4 regions of the Marinobacter sp. V34 genome follow, and region 1 is predicted to be linked to each of the others. Evidence: predicted binding sites of a transcription regulator. Region 1 holds the regulator's gene; each other region holds the start of a gene.
The links. The regulator sigma-54, encoded in region 1, starts transcription at its own class of promoters, with help from an activator protein. The targets are predictions, from matches to a motif close to ANTGGCATNNANNTTGCTNT.
Positions count from the first base shown of each region.

Region 2: AC0B60_RS08970 (PEP-CTERM sorting domain-containing protein) is a predicted target of sigma-54. The motif match lies at 2,714-2,733, and genes of this name have one in related genera.
Region 3: flgB (flagellar basal body rod protein FlgB) is a predicted target of sigma-54. The motif match lies at 2,533-2,552, and genes of this name have one in related genera.
Region 4: AC0B60_RS10170 (sigma 54-interacting transcriptional regulator) is a predicted target of sigma-54. The motif match lies at 1,849-1,868, and genes of this name have one in related genera.

Region 1 covers NZ_JBUPZY010000003.1:388,826-393,222, forward strand. Annotated here, with positions in the region: gene lptC (LPS export ABC transporter periplasmic protein LptC) at 1-147, shown strand, start outside; gene lptA (lipopolysaccharide transport periplasmic protein LptA) at 152-760, shown strand; gene lptB (LPS export ABC transporter ATP-binding protein) at 738-1,463, shown strand; gene AC0B60_RS07285 (RNA polymerase factor sigma-54) at 1,616-3,142, shown strand; gene hpf (ribosome hibernation promoting factor) at 3,267-3,575, shown strand; gene ptsN (PTS IIA-like nitrogen regulatory protein PtsN) at 3,671-4,141, shown strand; gene rapZ (RNase adapter RapZ) at 4,170-4,397, shown strand, end outside.
Region 2 covers NZ_JBUPZY010000004.1:275,622-280,018, reverse strand. Annotated here, with positions in the region: gene acnD (Fe/S-dependent 2-methylisocitrate dehydratase AcnD) at 1-648, shown strand, start outside; gene prpF (2-methylaconitate cis-trans isomerase PrpF) at 645-1,829, shown strand; gene AC0B60_RS08970 (PEP-CTERM sorting domain-containing protein) at 1,903-2,643, opposite strand; gene AC0B60_RS08965 (THxN family PEP-CTERM protein) at 3,199-4,029, shown strand; gene AC0B60_RS08960 (PEP-CTERM/exosortase system-associated acyltransferase) at 4,102-4,397, opposite strand, start outside.
Region 3 covers NZ_JBUPZY010000007.1:242,350-246,746, reverse strand. Annotated here, with positions in the region: gene AC0B60_RS13545 (adenylate/guanylate cyclase domain-containing protein) at 1-1,381, opposite strand, end outside; gene AC0B60_RS13540 (Mpo1-like protein) at 1,382-1,693, opposite strand; gene AC0B60_RS13535 (nitroreductase family protein) at 1,853-2,410, shown strand; gene flgB (flagellar basal body rod protein FlgB) at 2,616-3,014, shown strand; gene flgC (flagellar basal body rod protein FlgC) at 3,048-3,497, shown strand; gene AC0B60_RS13520 (flagellar hook assembly protein FlgD) at 3,516-4,193, shown strand; gene AC0B60_RS13515 (flagellar hook protein FlgE) at 4,225-4,397, shown strand, end outside.
Region 4 covers NZ_JBUPZY010000005.1:102,437-106,833, reverse strand. Annotated here, with positions in the region: gene AC0B60_RS10175 (transporter) at 1-310, opposite strand, end outside; gene AC0B60_RS10170 (sigma 54-interacting transcriptional regulator) at 307-1,698, opposite strand; gene AC0B60_RS10165 (acyl-CoA thioesterase) at 1,951-2,442, opposite strand; gene AC0B60_RS10160 (M48 family metallopeptidase) at 2,484-3,554, opposite strand; gene AC0B60_RS10155 (YjgN family protein) at 3,532-4,397, opposite strand, start outside.

The DNA of each region.
Region 1 (4,397 bases):
GCTGAGCGTACAGTTTATACAGATGCCCCGGTGGAACTGACCGACTCGTTCAGCCTGACCCGCGCAACCGGCATGAAGGCCTGGATTGATGACCGAATCCTCGAACTCGACTCTCAAGTGGAAGGACGCTATGAGCCCGGCAAGTAAATTCATGCCCCATCCTCACCCCAAAGGACACCAATCGGTTGTGTCGCGCCCGGTGATCTCAGCGATTGCTCTGGTACTAACGCTGACCGTTGGCATGCCATTCGCTGCCGCCTTTGACCTGGAGTCCGACCAACCCATCACGGTCAACGCCGATAACGCACGGCTCGACGAAGGTCAGGGCATTGCAACCTATACCGGTTCCGTTGAAATGAGCCAGGGCGATGCCAACCTTATGGCGGACAAGGTTGTACTTCACCGGGATGAAAACGGCGTCAGTCGCATTGAAGCCACCGGTACCCCGGCACGCTATCGCCAGCCTGCCATGGAAGGCCAGGGTGAAACCGACGCTCGCGCCCTGACCATCACCTGGTCCGCCTCCGACAACCGGGTCACCTTTAAGCGCGAAGCCGTGATTGAACAGGGCGGCAACCTGTTCCGCGGTGACGTGATTCATTACGACAGCGCCGAGCGCGTGGTAACTGCGGAAGGCGCCGCTGACCAGGGCGATGGCAGCGGTCGCGTCGAAATGGTCATCCAGCCGCGCGGCAACTCCGGCAGCAATTCAGATAACCCTAACGGACAGGATACCGATGGCAGTTCTCAGGGCCAGTAACCTCGCAAAAAGCTACAAGCAGAAGAAGGTCGTCATCGACGTTTCCCTGGAAATTCGCAGTGGCGAGATCGTCGGTCTGCTTGGCCCCAATGGCGCGGGCAAAACAACGTGCTTCTACATGATTGTTGGCCTGGTCCCCGCCGACAATGGTCGCATCACCATCGACAATCAGGACATAACGCCACTACCCATGCATGGCCGAGCCCGAAAAGGAATCGGCTACCTGCCCCAGGAAGCCTCCGTGTTCCGCAAGCTCACCGTGCGCGACAACATACTGGCTATCCTGGAAACCCGCCGCGAACTCAAGCGAGCGGACCGAGAGGCCAAGTTAGAGGAACTGCTTGAAGAGTTTCACATCACCCACATCCGCGATAGCGTTGGCATGGCCCTTTCAGGGGGGGAGCGTCGGCGGGTGGAAATCGCCCGCGCGTTGGCGATGGAGCCGGCGTTCATCTTGCTGGACGAACCTTTCGCCGGGGTCGACCCCATCTCAGTGAGCGACATCAAGCAGATCATCCGGCACCTGCGGGACAAGGGCATCGGCGTACTGATCACCGACCACAATGTGCGGGAAACCCTCGATATCTGCGAGAATGCCTACATTGTCAGTGGCGGCCACATCATTGCCTCTGGCAACTCGGACGATATACTGGCCAACCAGCAGGTCAAAGAAGTGTATCTGGGCAACGAGTTTCGCCTGTAGTACACTCGGCAAAGAACTTGCTTGGCGCGGCAAGTAGCCAGCATACAAAGAGTTTTTGTGCAACCCCGGCTCCAGAGAGCGCCCGAGTGACGCAAAGAGAGAGCCTGAGTGACGGAAGAGAGAGACCGAGTGACGGATCCTGAACCATGGTTATGAAAGCCTCATTACAGTTAAAGCTGGGCCAAAGCCTGACCATGACGCCCCAGCTGCAACAGGCTATCAGGCTTCTGCAGCTCTCCACCCTGGATCTCCAGCAGGAAATCCAGCAAGCATTGGAATCCAACCCAATGCTGGAAACCTCGGAAGACGACGACAACCAGAATCCGGAATCAACGGACAGTGACAACGAATCCTCTGAAACTGCGTCGGCCGAGGAATCCAACACCACCTCCGACACCGCAACGGAGTGGGACGAATCCGAGAACGGGCCTGACTGGTCATCCGAAACGGACAGCCCCGACACCATTCCCGACGACCTTCCCGTCGACACCGCCTGGGATGACATTTACCAGTCAGCGCCCGCTTCAGCGGCCCGTAACGACGACGAAAACGACCACGACTTCGAGACCCGCAACTCCCCCACAGAGACACTTCAGGACCACCTGGAATGGCAACTGAATCTGACGCCCATGAGCGAGCGGGATCAGGCCATCGCCCACGCCCTGATGGATGCGGTTGATAACCACGGCTACCTGACCTCTCCGCTTGAGGAAATTCATTCAGGTATGGTGGACGAAGCCGATGAAGACCCGTTGGAACTGGACGAAGTGGAAGCCGTTCTTCACCGTCTTCAGCACTTCGACCCACCTGGCGTATTCGCCCGTAATCTGCAGGAATGCCTGCTGATCCAGCTAAACCAACTGCCCCCGGAAACGCCTTGGCTGGCCCAGGCGCGACTGGTGATCACCCACTATATAAACCTGCTGGGCAATCGCGATTACGCCCAACTGTTGCGCCGCAGTCGCCTGAAAGAAGAACAGCTACGGGACGTGCTGGCGCTTATTACCGGGCTGAACCCGCGCCCTGGCGACACGCTGGACCAGGGCGAGCCAGACTACGTCATACCTGATGTGATCGTGCGCAAACACAATGAGCGCTGGCGCGTGGAACTGAATCCTGAAATTGCACCGCGCATTCGTGTGAATGCAAGCTATGCTTCTCTTATAAAGCGTGCGGACAGCAGTGCCGACAACACTTACCTGCGAGACCAGTTGCAGGAAGCAAAGTGGTTCATCAAGAGCCTGCAAAGCCGCAACGAAACCCTACTCAAGGTGGCCACGCGCATTGTCGAGCACCAGCAGGGATTCCTGGATCATGGCGAGGAAGCCATGAAACCATTGATTCTCTCTGATATTGCCCAGGCGGTGGAAATGCACGAGTCGACCATTTCAAGGGTCACCACCCAGAAGTACATGCACACACCGCGGGGCATATTTGAACTTAAGTATTTTTTCTCAAGCCATGTTAGTACCGACGAGGGTGGAGAGTGCTCATCCACGGCAATCCGCGCGATGATCAAGAAACTGATTGCGACGGAAACTCCGAAAAAGCCATTGAGCGATAGCAAAATTGCAGCCATGCTAGGAGACCAGGGTATCAAGGTGGCTAGACGAACCGTGGCCAAGTATCGCGAGGCAATGCACATTCCTCCGTCCAACGAGCGAAAACGATTGGTGTAGGAAGCGTCTGTTCCCGGCCTCACGGGGAGAGCCCTTTCCTGAAAGTATACCGCCTGCAGCATAACGCTGTGGCACACAGCTGGCATCCTGACGGGTGCCGGCAAGCTGAAAACAGGAGAAGCCTATGCAACTCAATATTTCAGGCCATCACGTAGAACTGACTCCCGCACTGAAAGATTACGTATCAGGCAAATTTGAAAAGCTTGAGCGGCACTTCGACCATATCAGCAATTGCCAGGTTACCCTTGAGGTGGAAAAAGTGCGCCAGATGGCGGAAGCTACGCTTCACGTGATAGGTGGTGAGATTCACGCAAAGGCCGAAAACAGCGATATGTACGCTGCCATTGACGCATTGGTAGACAAGCTGGACAGGCAGATCCTGAAGCACAAAGAAAAGAACGTAGACCGGATGCATGGGAACGGCGCCCGCTAGGACGACTCCCCCTGCATGACAGTTAATCGAGCTGCGGCACTGGCTTACCAGGCAACACGTGCCGCAGCCTTTTTTTACGGAACTGCAGTCGATTCATGACCGACACATCCCTGACTATCGAGAACATTCTCGCGCCGGAGCTGACCCTTTGCCGGGTGCCTACGTCCAGCAAAAAGCGGGTTATGGAAACCATTGCCGAGCAGATCCAACAGCACGACTCTTTGCTCAGCGACACCGAGATATTCAACAACCTGGTCGCTCGCGAGCGGCTTGGAAGCACAGGTATCGGACAAGGCATTGCGATCCCCCACTGTCGCCTGGAAGGGCTGGATCACGTGGTCGGCGCTTTGCTGACCCTGGAAGAAGGCGTTGCGTTCGATGCCATCGACAATCAGCCGGTGGACCTCGTCTTTACCCTGATCGTCCCCAAGGAAGCCACCAGCGAGCATCTTGAGCTTTTGAGCCAGCTTGCTGAAAAGTTCAACGAGCGCGCATTCTGCGACCAACTGCGTCAGTGCACCGATGCAGCCTCTCTTTATCGCCGGATGACAGCCGAGACAAGCTGAATAACTCCATATCCAAGGTGAACGGGCTATGAAACTGATCATCGTCAGCGGCCGATCAGGTTCCGGGAAAAGTACCGCGTTACACGTTCTCGAAGACCTGGGCTATTACTGCATCGACAACCTGCCCATTGGCCTGCTGTTCCCTCTCACACAGGAAGCCACCAACCAGAATTCTCCCGGCCGGCTGGGAAAGATGGCTGTCAGCATCGACGCCCGCAACCTTTCCGGAGAACTGAGCAACTTCGAGAATATCTAC
Region 2 (4,397 bases), on a different contig from region 1:
ATGGACAGCGCAGCCGGTGAATACCTGCATAAAATGGGCGTGCCGGAGGAAGACTTTAACTCCTACGCCACCCATAGGGGCGATCACCTGACTGCTCAGCGCGCCACCTTTGCAAACCCGAAACTGTTCAACGAAATGGTTCGGGACGAGAGCGGCAAGGTGAAACAGGGCTCCCTGGCAAGGGTTGAGCCGGAAGGCAAGGTCACCCGTATGTGGGAAGCCATCGAAACCTACATGGAACGGAAGCAGCCGCTGATTATCATCGCCGGCGCCGACTATGGTCAGGGATCTTCCCGTGACTGGGCGGCCAAGGGCGTGGCCCTGGCGGGCGTGGAAGCCATCGTCGCCGAAGGCTTTGAACGCATTCACCGCACCAATCTCGTCGGCATGGGCGTTATGCCCCTGCAGTTCGAGGAAGGCACCACGCGGCAAACCCTGGGTATTGATGGTACTGAAACCTATGACGTAGAGGGCACAGCTGCACCGCGTGCACAACTCACTCTGGTTATCCACCGCAACAATGGCAGCACCGAGCGCGTTCCTGTGATATGCCGTTTGGATACCGCCGAGGAAGTGTCCATTTACAGTGCCGGTGGTGTGCTTCAACGCTTTGCCGAGGACTTCCTGCAATCGGAGGGCGCCGCATGACCCGCTCGCCCCAGATCAAAGTCCCCGCCACCTACATGCGTGGCGGCACTAGCAAGGGCGTGTTCTTTCGGTTGAAGGATTTGCCGGAAGCGGCACAAATCCCGGGCGAAGCCCGGGATAAACTCCTGCTGCGTGTGATCGGCAGCCCGGACCCTTACCAGAAACAGATAGACGGCATGGGCGGTGCTACCTCCAGCACCAGCAAAACCGTGATCCTGGCCGAGCCGACACAACCGGACCACGACGTGGACTACCTGTTTGGTCAGGTGTCCATCGACAAACCGTTCGTGGACTGGAGCGGCAACTGCGGCAACCTTACCGCCGCTGTCGGTGCGTTTGCGATCAATGGTGGCTTTGTGGCCAAAGATCGCGTTCCGGAAAACGGCACCTGTACGGTCCGTATCTGGCAGGCCAATATTCGTAAAACCATTGTGGCTCAGGTACCGATCACCAACGGTGAAGTGCAGGAAACCGGTGATTTCGAACTGGACGGCGTGACCTTTCCGGCTGCCGAAGTTCAGGTGGAATTCATGGACCCTGCCGATGGCGAAGGCGCCATGTTCCCCACTGGCAATCTGGTGGATGACCTGGACGTGCCCGGTGTTGGCACCCTCAAGGCCACCATGATCAATGCCGGCATTCCCACCATCTTCCTGAATGCAGAAGACATTGGCTACAAGGGCACGGAACTGCAGGACGACATCAACAGCAATCCCGAGGCCCTGGCGATGTTTGAAACCATCCGTGCCCACGGTGCCGTCAAAATGGGACTGATTCAGTCCGTGGAAGAGGCCGCCAGCCGCCAGCACACGCCCAAGGTAGCGTTTGTGGCAAAGCCGTCTGACTATGTGTCTTCCAGTGGCAAAGCCATTGAGGCAGGGCATGTGGACGTGCTGGTGCGGGCCCTTTCCATGGGTAAACTCCACCACGCGATGATGGGAACAGCAGCCGTTGCTATTGCCACCGCGGCTGCCGTACCGGGAACTCTGGTTAACTTAGCCGCTGGCGGCGGTGACAGAACCTCGGTGACCTTCGGCCACCCATCAGGCACCTTGCAGGTTGGTGCGGAAGCCAGCCTGGTCAACGGCCAGTGGACAGCCACCAAAGCCATCATGAGCCGCAGCGCGCGAGTGCTTATGGAAGGTTGGGTAAGGGTGCCCGGGGATTCGTTCGTGTTGTAGAGATGTCCCGGTAACTTATAGTGAGGGAAGTTTGTCGGATTACGGCCTGGTGGACGTAATCCGACAACGGTACCTAAGCCTTTCTACTACGTCGATTCAGCCCAAATCCCAACATGCCGAGTCCCATCAGGACCAGCGTGCTGGGTTCTGGGACTGGGGTTGGGTCTACCGGTGTGATGACACTTCCGCCTTCAAAATCATTGTTGTCGGTATCCGATAGAAAACTGAAGGTTCCAGCGAACGTAAGATCACCGAAATCAATGGCCATCGTGGTGAACAGGTCATTATAGAAGATCCCGTCAATCGACAGCTTATCGGAGTATTCCACATTCACCGTGGCTCCATCTGCAATATCATTGCTTCCGGTAAGCGTGAAGGGCTTGCCTAGTGCGGAGTTGGGTGACATAGATGTGGAGCTGACGATGTCAAAAATGGTATTACCCGGGCGGCCATTAATCAGGATATTAGTCACGCCACCGAGTTGGTTTTGGATATCCGAGGTGAATGTAAACGGGTTGCTAAAGGTGTCACCATTCATAGTGAGGCTCCAGCCACTGCCCGCAGCTTCGCCATAGTTTGACGAACCCACGGTGCCGTCGAAGCTGACAGTTTCGCAGGTCAGGCTGTCGAAACAGGTGGTCACTTCCATACCATTCATCAACGAGCCGTTGGTAGTAAACCCCGTCAGTGCATCGGTATTGTACAGGGTACCGTCGGTATTACTGACGTTCACGATCGGAGCTGCATAGGCATTGCCAGCCATTGCGAGCGCGAGGCACGGGCCCCAAAATATTCTATTGCTAAATCCTTTCATGTGTTGTTCTCCTTGGCTTTCACAAATTTTCGCGTGCGCATCCCCTGAATACCGGCATGCGAAATTCCAATAAGAAAAAATAGTGCCAATAGCAAAAATAAAAATATAAAACAGATGCTTAAATATTAATTATTTCTTGTTGTAACGAATTTGAGACAACAGGTGTATAGAAACTCAACACCTGACACTGAAATAACACACCCCGGCCCCTCTGGCCCGGTGTCAACATAATTTACGCACTACTTGACTAAACCAGCGTTCAAGTGAGTCTTTAATTCTGAGTTAACTATAAAAAAACGTATTTAAACATTTTTGTTCTAATGGAATCAGTATTCACGCAGCATAAGCGCACATGACGCCACAAGCGATTCATTTGAGCCTTTTCAATGTCGAATATGCTTACACTTTTATTTAAATACCACGTAAATTTTAATATTAAGTGCCTGAAAAATAATAATTTTTAAATTCTGGTATGGATGATGCTCCTAACCCGGTACCGCTGACGCGCTGGCTTTAATTCCAGTTGCCAGCGCCCACAGTCAAGGAGAGATAATTATGAACACAGCACTAAAAAGAACAGTTCTATCAACGCTCGTTGTCCCCTTTGCACTAGCTGCTCAATCTGCCAGTGCAGATATGATTATCGAGTGGGGGTATGACGTCGATAGCAACTTCGAGAACGTCATGTTCTCTCCGGCAGACGGAGATAACGACGGCAGTCAGGTTGTAAATGATAACTTCGTGTCATGGGGCGGTGATGCCGATGATCGGTCTTCTGTCGCGATTGAAGATGTATCTTCGGGAGGTGGTCTTTTCACCAATGTGAACACCGTAGATGGTGGAACATTTACCCACGACAACAATGTTATCAGTGCGGATTATCAAGCGCTGACAAACTTCGATCTGACATCCACGCTGACACTGACGCCAGTTGATCCTGCTGGCCCATCGCTACCTCCAACCTCCCTGACCTTCATGAGCTTCTTTAGTGAAACAATCAACAGGGATAACCCTGCGAACTGTGGTTTTACATCAACCTCAGGTTGCGATGATATTTTCACCATTGATAATTTTGACGATCTAGGTGCCGTGGATAATGGTGCAGGCGGCTTTGAGTTCGCCCAGTCGTTCACCATTGATGACTATATGTATACCGTGTTCCTTGAGGTGGCAGGCCTGGCTGTTCTGGATGACGATGCCTGTACAACGGCGGGCGCTTCACCTGGATGTGTTGGTCTCCTGACTTTAGAGGACACTGAAAACACCTTTGATACCAGTTTCCGTATCACGGCTTCAAAGGTACCAGAGCCAGGCACCCTGGCACTGCTGGGACTCGGTCTCGCTGGACTTGGTCTGTCACGTCGGAAAAAAGCAGCAAAGGCATAACGCCTGAATAGTCAGAACGTTTAAATAACGGTACTGATAAAAGAAGCCCCCGCCAAAGAAGCGGGGGTTTTTTTATTCAGTATCTGGTTTTGCTGGCAGGTAGCGTCCACTGTCGGTAATCAGCGACCAGACATCCGGACGACGCCTCTTTATACCGTCAATCAGTGATGCTGCTTCGGTGAAGGCCGGGCGGCGGAGGCCGTGATATTCCAGGACGGGACCTACGTGATCGAATTCCACGCCAAATCGCTTTAAGAGGCGCAGCTGTGCTGGCTCCATAACTGCCATCCAGTGGGTTATGCCATGTTTAACCGACATCTGGAGAATGGCAGCAAAGAGCCCAAGGCTGATATAGGGCACCGCGCGTT
Region 3 (4,397 bases), on a different contig from region 1:
TGGACTCCCGCTCCCGTTCGGTAATCTTTTCCGAGTCCAGATACATGGCAAAGCCGCTGCGTTCGTGCTCCAGGAAACTGCGATTGGGGCCCATGTCACGGCGGAAATCCACCACTTCGTAAATCGACACCGGGCGGCCGAAGCCTTTCACCGTGATCTCGCCCTTGTCGCGGCACATGATGCGGTCCTTGATCAACGAAAAGGTTTCGTAGGAGATCAGGATTTCACCGGGTTCAGCCAGTGATTCCAGGCGGCTGGCCAGGTTCACTTCCTTACCGATGATGGTGTAGTCCATGCGGTTCTCTGCACCGAAGTTGCCGACGGTTGTATAGCCAGTGCTGATGCCCATGCGGATTTCCAGCGGTGTCTTGATGCCCTGGCTGCGCCATTTCTGCCGCATTATTTTCATGTGTTTGCGCATTTCCACCGCCATGGATACACAGGCGAAAGCGTCTTCCTTCTGGCCCCGGCTGGTGGGGTCGCCGAAGAAAATCATGATGGAGTCGCCAACGAACTTATCGATGGTGCCGCCGTATTTGAGTGCCACTTCCGACATTTCGTTGAAGTAGTGGTTCAGCAGTTCGGTTAGTGCTTCCGGCTCCATCTCTTCGGACAGTTCTGTAAAGCCCTTGATGTCGGAGAAGAAGACTGCCAGCTTCTTACGTTGCGTTTCCAGCCGCACGTCCCTTTCACCGGTAAAGATGGACTGCCATACCTGTGGTGACAGATACTTGGACAGTTTGTGGGACAGGGCAATGGATTGCTCCCGTTGATTCTGGATCTGGGTTTTTGCCATCATCAGCGCACGAGCCTGCTGATGGGAATAGAATGCTGTCACACAGATGTAGAGGCCGGTGGCACAGATCGCAATAATGCTGGTGATCATCGGTGACTGCAGCGATTCGGCAGGCCCCACGATGGCAACGCCGATAGCGCCGCAAGCGGTCATGATCATGGTGCCGAACAGCCACTGGCGAATGCCGCCTACAATCAGGCAGCTGAACATCAGCATCAGCGTCACGGCGACTGAGGGTATGGCAATCAACCCAATGCAACCGACGAATCCGCCCCCGATGGCACAATCCGTCAACAGCATTTTCTGGCGAATACGGGATGAACTACGGAGAAAGGTCCGCCGGGTTAGTTGGTGGGCAATGTGCGGCCAGGTCAGGGCGCCTGAAAGCAACCACAGCATCCACAGGCCGAAGACGTCTTGCAACACGCCCGAAACAATAATGCCGGCCGTCGCCGTATACGCCAGTATCCTGCCGTTGTAATCCGGCATGGGCGGGATGGCAATCGGATGGTTCTGCGAGTCAAGTACGGAGGCCTTGCTGGCACTGGTACTGGCGTTACGCAGGTCGATCGGTGCGCTCATCATTCAGAAACGGATCCGCCCGATAAGCATATCCCTGAACATCACCCAATCGCCCATCAGGCTGTACAGTGGGTGTTTGAAAGTGGCGGGCCGGTTTTTCTCAAAACCATAGTGGCCAACCCAGGCAAACCCATAGCCGATGATGGGCAGGAGCAACAGATAGAGGAACTTGGCCGTTACGATGGCATAGAGTGCAACGAGGATAACCAGTAGGCTGCCGACGAAGTGAAGTCTGCGGCAGTTCACATCGCTATGTTCTTCAAGATAATACGGATAGAAGTCCGCGAAATTGCGGAATGTTTGTTGTTGGCTCATAGGGCGTCTACCGGCTCGCTTATCGTTTTTTGAGGTAGATAGTACTCTCTGATAGTGGAAAGTACTTAGACTAAAGACTAACAGTAAACCATCTGTCCCACAATTCATACGGTCGTTTGGCCCGAACTGACGTATTGAAATCAACCACAGCGAGGCGATATGACAGCAGTAATGGATGCCCTGTTAAAACGATCTTCAGAGCCACGCCTGGAGGCGCCAGCGCCTGACCCGGCAACACTTGAAAAGGCTTTTGCGTGTGCCGCCAGGGCACCGGACCATGCGCTACTACGGCCCTGGCGATACCTGATTATTGAAGGAGACGAGGCATTAAACGCCCTGGGTGAATTGTTTGCCGCTACCTGCGGCGACGGGGCCTCGGAAAAGGAACGGGAAAAGCTTCGCAAGAAGGCATTGCGGGCGCCGATGGTGATTGTTGGGATTGCGTCCTACCAGCCCCATCCCAAAGTGCCGGAGATCGAGCAGTCCATGTCGGCCGCGGTGGGTATGGGGTATTTGTTGCTGGCTCTGGAATCTGCCGGGTTCGGTGGTATGTGGCGTACCGGGGTTTTGGCGTACAACCCAGCCATCGCACGAAGCTTGGGGTTGGACGACAATGAGATTATAACCGGGTTCCTCTATACCGGCAGCGTAAGTACGAACAAGCCTGCTGTACCCAGGCCTGAGCAGAACGACTTTGTCAGGCGCTGGCCCCGCTAGTTGCCGCCGTGTTGCCCCCCGCTTCCGGCGCGGGGGAAATCCCTTGCCGCTTTAGGTCCTTTATCTACGATTCGAATACGTCGATACCTGCTTCAGCCCCCATCCTGCAACAACTCCTGAAAACTGGCATTGCGATTGCTTTTACCTCCGCAAGAACGCACAAACGGCAAAACGACCAACGCCGTGTGCAGGAACCGGAGGCACTATGGCAATTTCCCTGGACAAAGCATTAGGCATTCATCAACACGCCCTGGAAGGCCGGGTTAAACGTGCGGAGGTGTTGGCCAACAACCTCGCCAACGCAGACACACCGGGCTATAAGGCACGAGATGTGGATTTCCAGGCGATGATGCAGAAGGCTCAGGACAGCATGAGCGGTTTTGGCATGAGCCGAACCCACGAGTCTCACATGGATACATCGCCTATGGGCGATGACAGCGAGTTGCTCTATCGGGTACCGCATCAGCCGTCGGTGGACGGTAACACGGTGGATGCCCAGCAGGAGCAGACCCGCTTCATGCGTAATGCCATGGATTACCAGGCCAGTTTCCAGTTCCTGGACGGAAAGGTTTCAGGCATCAAAAAAGCACTGACCAGCCAGTAGGCCGGGCGTAGCCATTAACTGAGGAGCACCATCATGTCCCTGGGTAATATTTTCGACATCGCCGGTTCTGGTATGACCGCCCAGTCGCTGCGGCTGAACACCACTGCGTCCAACATCGCTAACGCGGAGACGGCCAGTTCCAGTACCGACCAGACCTATCGCGCCCGCAAACCTGTTTTCGCAGCCATTCAGCAGTCGATGCTGAATCCCTCTCAGCAGGGCATGGCGTTTGGGAGTGATCAGGGCCCGGGCGCAGGTGTGCGGGTTGAAGGCATCGTCGAGAGCGATGCCGAGCTGCAGATGCGCTACGAGCCTGATCACCCTGCCGCGAACGAAGATGGGTACGTGTTCTACCCCAACGTCAACGTGGTTGAAGAGATGGCGGACATGATGTCGTCGTCGCGCAGCTTCCAGATGAACGTGGACATTATGAACAGCGCCAAATCCATGATGCAGCGTATCCTGACCCTGGGTCAGCAGTAACCGAGCGAGGATTGAATCATGAGCGTAGTGAATAACACGACAGACGCTTCGGGTGTGCTGAGCCAGTATCGAGTGCAACAGGACGAGGCTAAGAGCGGAAGTGAGCTCGGCAAGAACGAGTTCATGGAGTTGATGATCGCGCAGCTCAAGAACCAGAACCCTCTCGAGCCTCAGGACAACGGCGAATTCATCTCCCAGTTGGCGCAGTTCAGCTCCCTGGAGGAAATGCAGAGCCTGTCCGGCAGTGTCGACGATATGGCCAGCCAGTTCCGCTCCACCCAGGCACTGCAGGCCTCCTCAATGGTCGGGCGTACCGTGTTGGCGCCGTCATCCATAGGTGTGCTTGGCGCGGATGGTGAGATTTCCGGCAACGTGTCGGTTCCTGCCACCACGTCGGGGCTGAGAATTTCCATCGAAAATGAGTCCGGTGAACGGGTGCGGCAAATTGATATGGGCGAGCAACAGCCCGGCCAGACCGCCTTTAGCTGGGACGGCAAAGATGGCAACGGCAACAGTTTGCCACCCGGACGCTATAAGGTGGTAGCAGAGGCTTCATACCCCGGCGGGCTTGAGCAGCTGGGCACCATGGTCAGCGCCAATGTCGACAGCGTCTCGCTGGGGCAGGGCGGCAGCATTACCCTGAATCTGGCTGGCATGGGCTCTATTGCCCTGTCGGACGTTGAACAGATCAATTAATTGAAACCGGTGAAACAGTAAGAGGTGAAGTATGGCTTTCAATACAGGTCTTAGCGGCTTAAGGGCGTCATCGGTTGATCTGGATGTCACCGGTAACAACATTGCCAACGCGAGCACAGTAGGCTTCAAGAGCAGTCAGGCACAGTTTGGTGACCTGTACGCCAGTGGTTTCCTGAGTGCCGGCACCAATCCGATTGGGGACGG
Region 4 (4,397 bases), on a different contig from region 1:
TTTCCGAAATGTTAATCAGCCCTATGAGCAGGGCCGGTATTACCGTGTAACCTTCCACGGCGACGGTCGTTGAGTTGCTATGGGCATGAGAAAAAGACGGTTCAATGGTAAACCGCCCCGGCCGGGTCACAATGCCACGGTCTGAGGTAATGGAGGCAATATCGGTTGCAGGATCGTGCTCCTCTTCAGGTGCTGTTACTGACGTGCCGCCATCCGTTGATGCTGTATTCCTATCCGATGGAGCAGCCTCTGCAATTAGTGGCGTCGCTGCGAATACCACAGGGACCAACCAGGGCAATTTTGTAGTCATTGGACATCTCCTGCAGTCCCCTTCGAAGTCGAAGTGGATGGTCTGTGTATAACGTGATGCTTGTCCATCAGCCGGTAAAACGAGACTCTTGAGATGTTAAGCAGTCGCGCAGCGGCGGAAATGTTGTTTTGAGCCAGCGCCAGGCTTACCGCAATTGCCCGCCGATCTGCCTGAGAGCGGAAACTGTCCAGAGATAGTTTCTCGCTCTGACCATTAAGGTCGGCAGATGACTGACCAAAGCCCATATCGTTTGGTTCAATGAACGCAGCTTGCCCGAGTAGCAAAGCCTGACGCAGCCGGTTCTGAAGCTCCCGAAGGTTACCGGGCCAGGGGTGCTCTGCAAGGCAGATAGTGGTTATTTCAGCAAGACGTTTTGGCTCCAGAGAAGACGGAGCTGCGGCCAGTATGCGATTTGCCAACTCAGGAATGTCTTCCTTGCGTGCCCTTAGAGGAGGCAGAAGGACATTTAAACTGCCGAGTCGGTAAAAAACATCACTGCGAAAATGACCCTGGGCGACTAGTTGATCAAGTGGGGTTGTGCTGGTCGCGATGACCCGGACATCCACTTTAATCGGATGGCAACCCCCAATACGTTCGATCTGGCCTTCCTGCAGGAAACGCAAAATGGCCGATTGTTGTTCCAGTTTTAGTTCATCAATGCCGACAAGTAACAGAGTGCCACCGTCGGCGGTTTCAATTCTGCCCTTGCGAGAACTCATGGCGTGAGTGAACGCGCCCTTCTCATGTCCGAACAGTTCGTTTTGAGTCAGTGAAATGGGCAAAGCGGCACAGTTGACAACAACTAAGGGTTTGAGTCTGCGGGGGGAGTGGTTGTGAATGAACGATGCGGCCGCTTCCTTTCCGGTGCCATTTTCACCGTAGATCAGTACGGGTTCCTCAGTGTGCGCGAACCTGCCAAGTAGCTCCCTCGTCTGAGTGATCGCAGGGGATTTACCCTCCAGGGCAAACTCGTGGTAGCTCACAGGCTTGTCGTGGAAAGCCCGAGACTGGAGCTCCGACATGCCCCATAGGTGGCCAAGTGCTGCATGGAGCCGTTCAGGCTGAAGGGGTATTGTGTGGTAATCCCCACAGTGGTGGTTGATAAGTCTGCAAACCTCGGGATTATAAACTTGGTCAGGCTCAAGAATGGCTACCCAGTGTTCGATCTGCAATGCTTCCAGCCAGTTGTTTACACACCCAAATTGGTCGTTGGGAACGTCGCTGAGATCGAGCACGCCAACCCGAGCACTGACGCCGGAAAGGTTGCCGTGGTGCAGTTGGGACGAGACGGTGATAGGAATCAACTGCCATTCCGGCAGTTGATTATTGCGTGTTTCTGAACTGGTGTGCTCCGCCGACAACCAAACGAGCGGTCGTTTTTCCTTCATGGCGAATCTCCAAATGAGCTCGTGTTAGGAAAACGGACTGCGAAACGTTCAGTAAATGTTGATCACGCTGGGACGGCTTGCTCCAGCCACTACTCTGTGATCGTTAATGGCTTTGTACGAAAGGTGGAGATCTCTCGGGACACTTATTCGTATTCAGATTGCATGCCAGTTTCGATACTTGTGGTGGTTTCAGAAGGTTAGAATACTAGAGCTATGTCGTAGATTAATTTCTGTAAAATTTGCCGACACAATTTAGCGCTCGTTCAGCTTTTTGCGGGTTTCCAGGCGACCTTCCCGACGGATTTCGGCGTTGTTGAAGCGGCGTTTCTCGTCGTCGGTTTCCGGCTCTACCGCAGGCACGTCCACGGGCTTGTCGTTCTCGTCCAGCGCCACGAAAGTGAAAAATGCGGAAAGGATGTGTCGGGACTCGCCGGTGTAGCTGTTTTCCGCTTCCACCCGAGCTCCGATTTCCATGGATGACCCCCAGCTACGGTTCAGGGCAAGGCTGAACAGCAGGGTATCGTTGCCCTTGGCGGGCGCGCGGAAGTGAATGGAGTCCACTGCTGCCGTGACGCAGACATGGCCGGAGTGCCGTTCCGCCACCACCAGGGCCAGACGGTCGCACTTGGCCATAATCATGCCCCCGAACACCGTCTGATGAGCGTTCATGTCATTGGGAAAAACCTTGTAGACATGTTTGTCGATGGCAGAGGCCGCAACCGGCCTGGTGGGTCTGGATGGCATCGTGTGTGCTCCCTGTGATGAACGTATCGCTACTATACCGATCAGGGCGTCTGTTTAAAGCGTTCGATGCGCTCGCCGGTTTCCGGATGACTCGACAGCATGTCGCGAAGGCTGTCCCACCGGCTAGTGCCTTCCTCGGCCTCTGGGGCGTGGTCCTCGCCATGAGCAGCCATCAGGCGCTCCATGATGGTAACGAAGTGGGTCGGGTCCAGATCGCGGTCCGTCATTGCTTTCAAGGCATAGGCGTCGGCCTCCCGTTCCATGTCACGGGAGTAGGACAGGCTCATCATGACCGCCGGAACCACTACGGTTGCGTCGGAAAACGCAGACAGGTCACCGGTCATCATCACGATCAGCCAGAAAGTCAGTGACGATTGCACCATGCCTTTCATGCCATGGTTATGGGCGACATGACCGATTTCATGGGCGAGGATGGCGGTCAGTTCGTTATCATCCTCGGCGAGGTTCACCAGATCGTCCGTGAAGATCATCGTGCCGTCCGGCAATGCCATGGCGTTGGCGCCGATGGCGGGAGACGAGCGGAAAATCACTCTCAGATTCTTGCTCGCCACTGGCGTCAGGAAAGGCTCGAAGTGGGCCTGCAACGCCTGTTGGCGTTTCTCTGAAAGCGCAGAAGGTTCAAGCCAGGTGCTGTCCAGCGTGGTGAGTGTGGAGTCGCCAACCTGCTCCGCTATACTGTTCGGGAGCGCATTGGCCACGGCCTGGGCCGCCCAGGGCACGCCCCAGACAAACGCAGCACCTGTGGTCGCAACCGTGACGACGACTGCGACCAGAATCAGCCCCAGGTGATTTTCCAGAGCGTGCAGCAGGCGATTGCCACGGCCTCGACGGGATTGCCGGCTAAGCTGATCCACTGCGGCATTGTCCCCGGTTTCGAAGACTCCATCGTCAGGCAGGTGGAGGTAGCGGGGCGTGCTGCCAATCCGAGGTGATATCGTCACATCGTCGGGTGAGAGGCGCAGTCGGGTGTCTCCCGCATCAACGATGATCACGCCAGCGGCGGAGCGCAATACTGCGCCCCGCCGGCTGGAGTCGTTACCCGAATAGAACTGGCCTTCGATCGTGACTTCAGATGGCGGCGAAGTCGACATCGAAGGCATCCCCCAGTTCCTGTCCCAACGCGCTGGTGCGGTTCTGCTCGGCTGCGACGAAGTGGTTCAGGTCACCACTGATCATCATAGCTGTGCAGGACGCCCGGTACCTTGCCATGCGCACTTTGGCCCAGGGTGTGAAAAGGCCAAGGGTGAGGACAACGAAGAAGCTGTTGGACAGGTAAATCCACACCATCTGCATCGGTTGCAGGCGGGATTCAAAGCCGTGACGGTCGAGGTGAACGGCATTGAGGAAGAGGTTCGAAATGCCAGCCATGAAATAGCCGAACAGTGTCAGGTAGCCAGCACCGGCAATAATCGACCCGACGGTAAAGCCGACATAGCGCATGGCGAGGAATGCGGCAACACCGAAGGCAATGGCGATCAGCAGACCTTTTCCGAAGAAACGGTAGTAGGATCCGGTATCGGCTTTGAGTGCGAACTCGGTGGTGCCGTATCGGCTGCCGTTAGCGATGAATTCGTGGGTTTTCTTCATCACCAGTGGGGTAAGCAGCAACAGGGTCAGCAGGTTCAGCAGTGGCCACACAAACGCCACCATAAAGGCCTGGCCATAACGGCCCTGAAAGTCGAAGCGGATGTTGCGATAGGCACTGTTGACGGCATTGAACCGCAGCGAGCGCACCATGATCCAGGGTACGAGGGGGATAAATGCGATGGCGAAGACCACTGCGGCTTCAACATACATCTCGGAAAGCACCACGTAGACAACCAGGACAGCCAGGGCAATCAATCGACCTTTGAGTATAGTGATCGGGCTGGCCAGGTATTGGAAACTGGCGCCATCGAGTTTGGTGTTGCCGTAGAAGTATTGATTGTTACGCA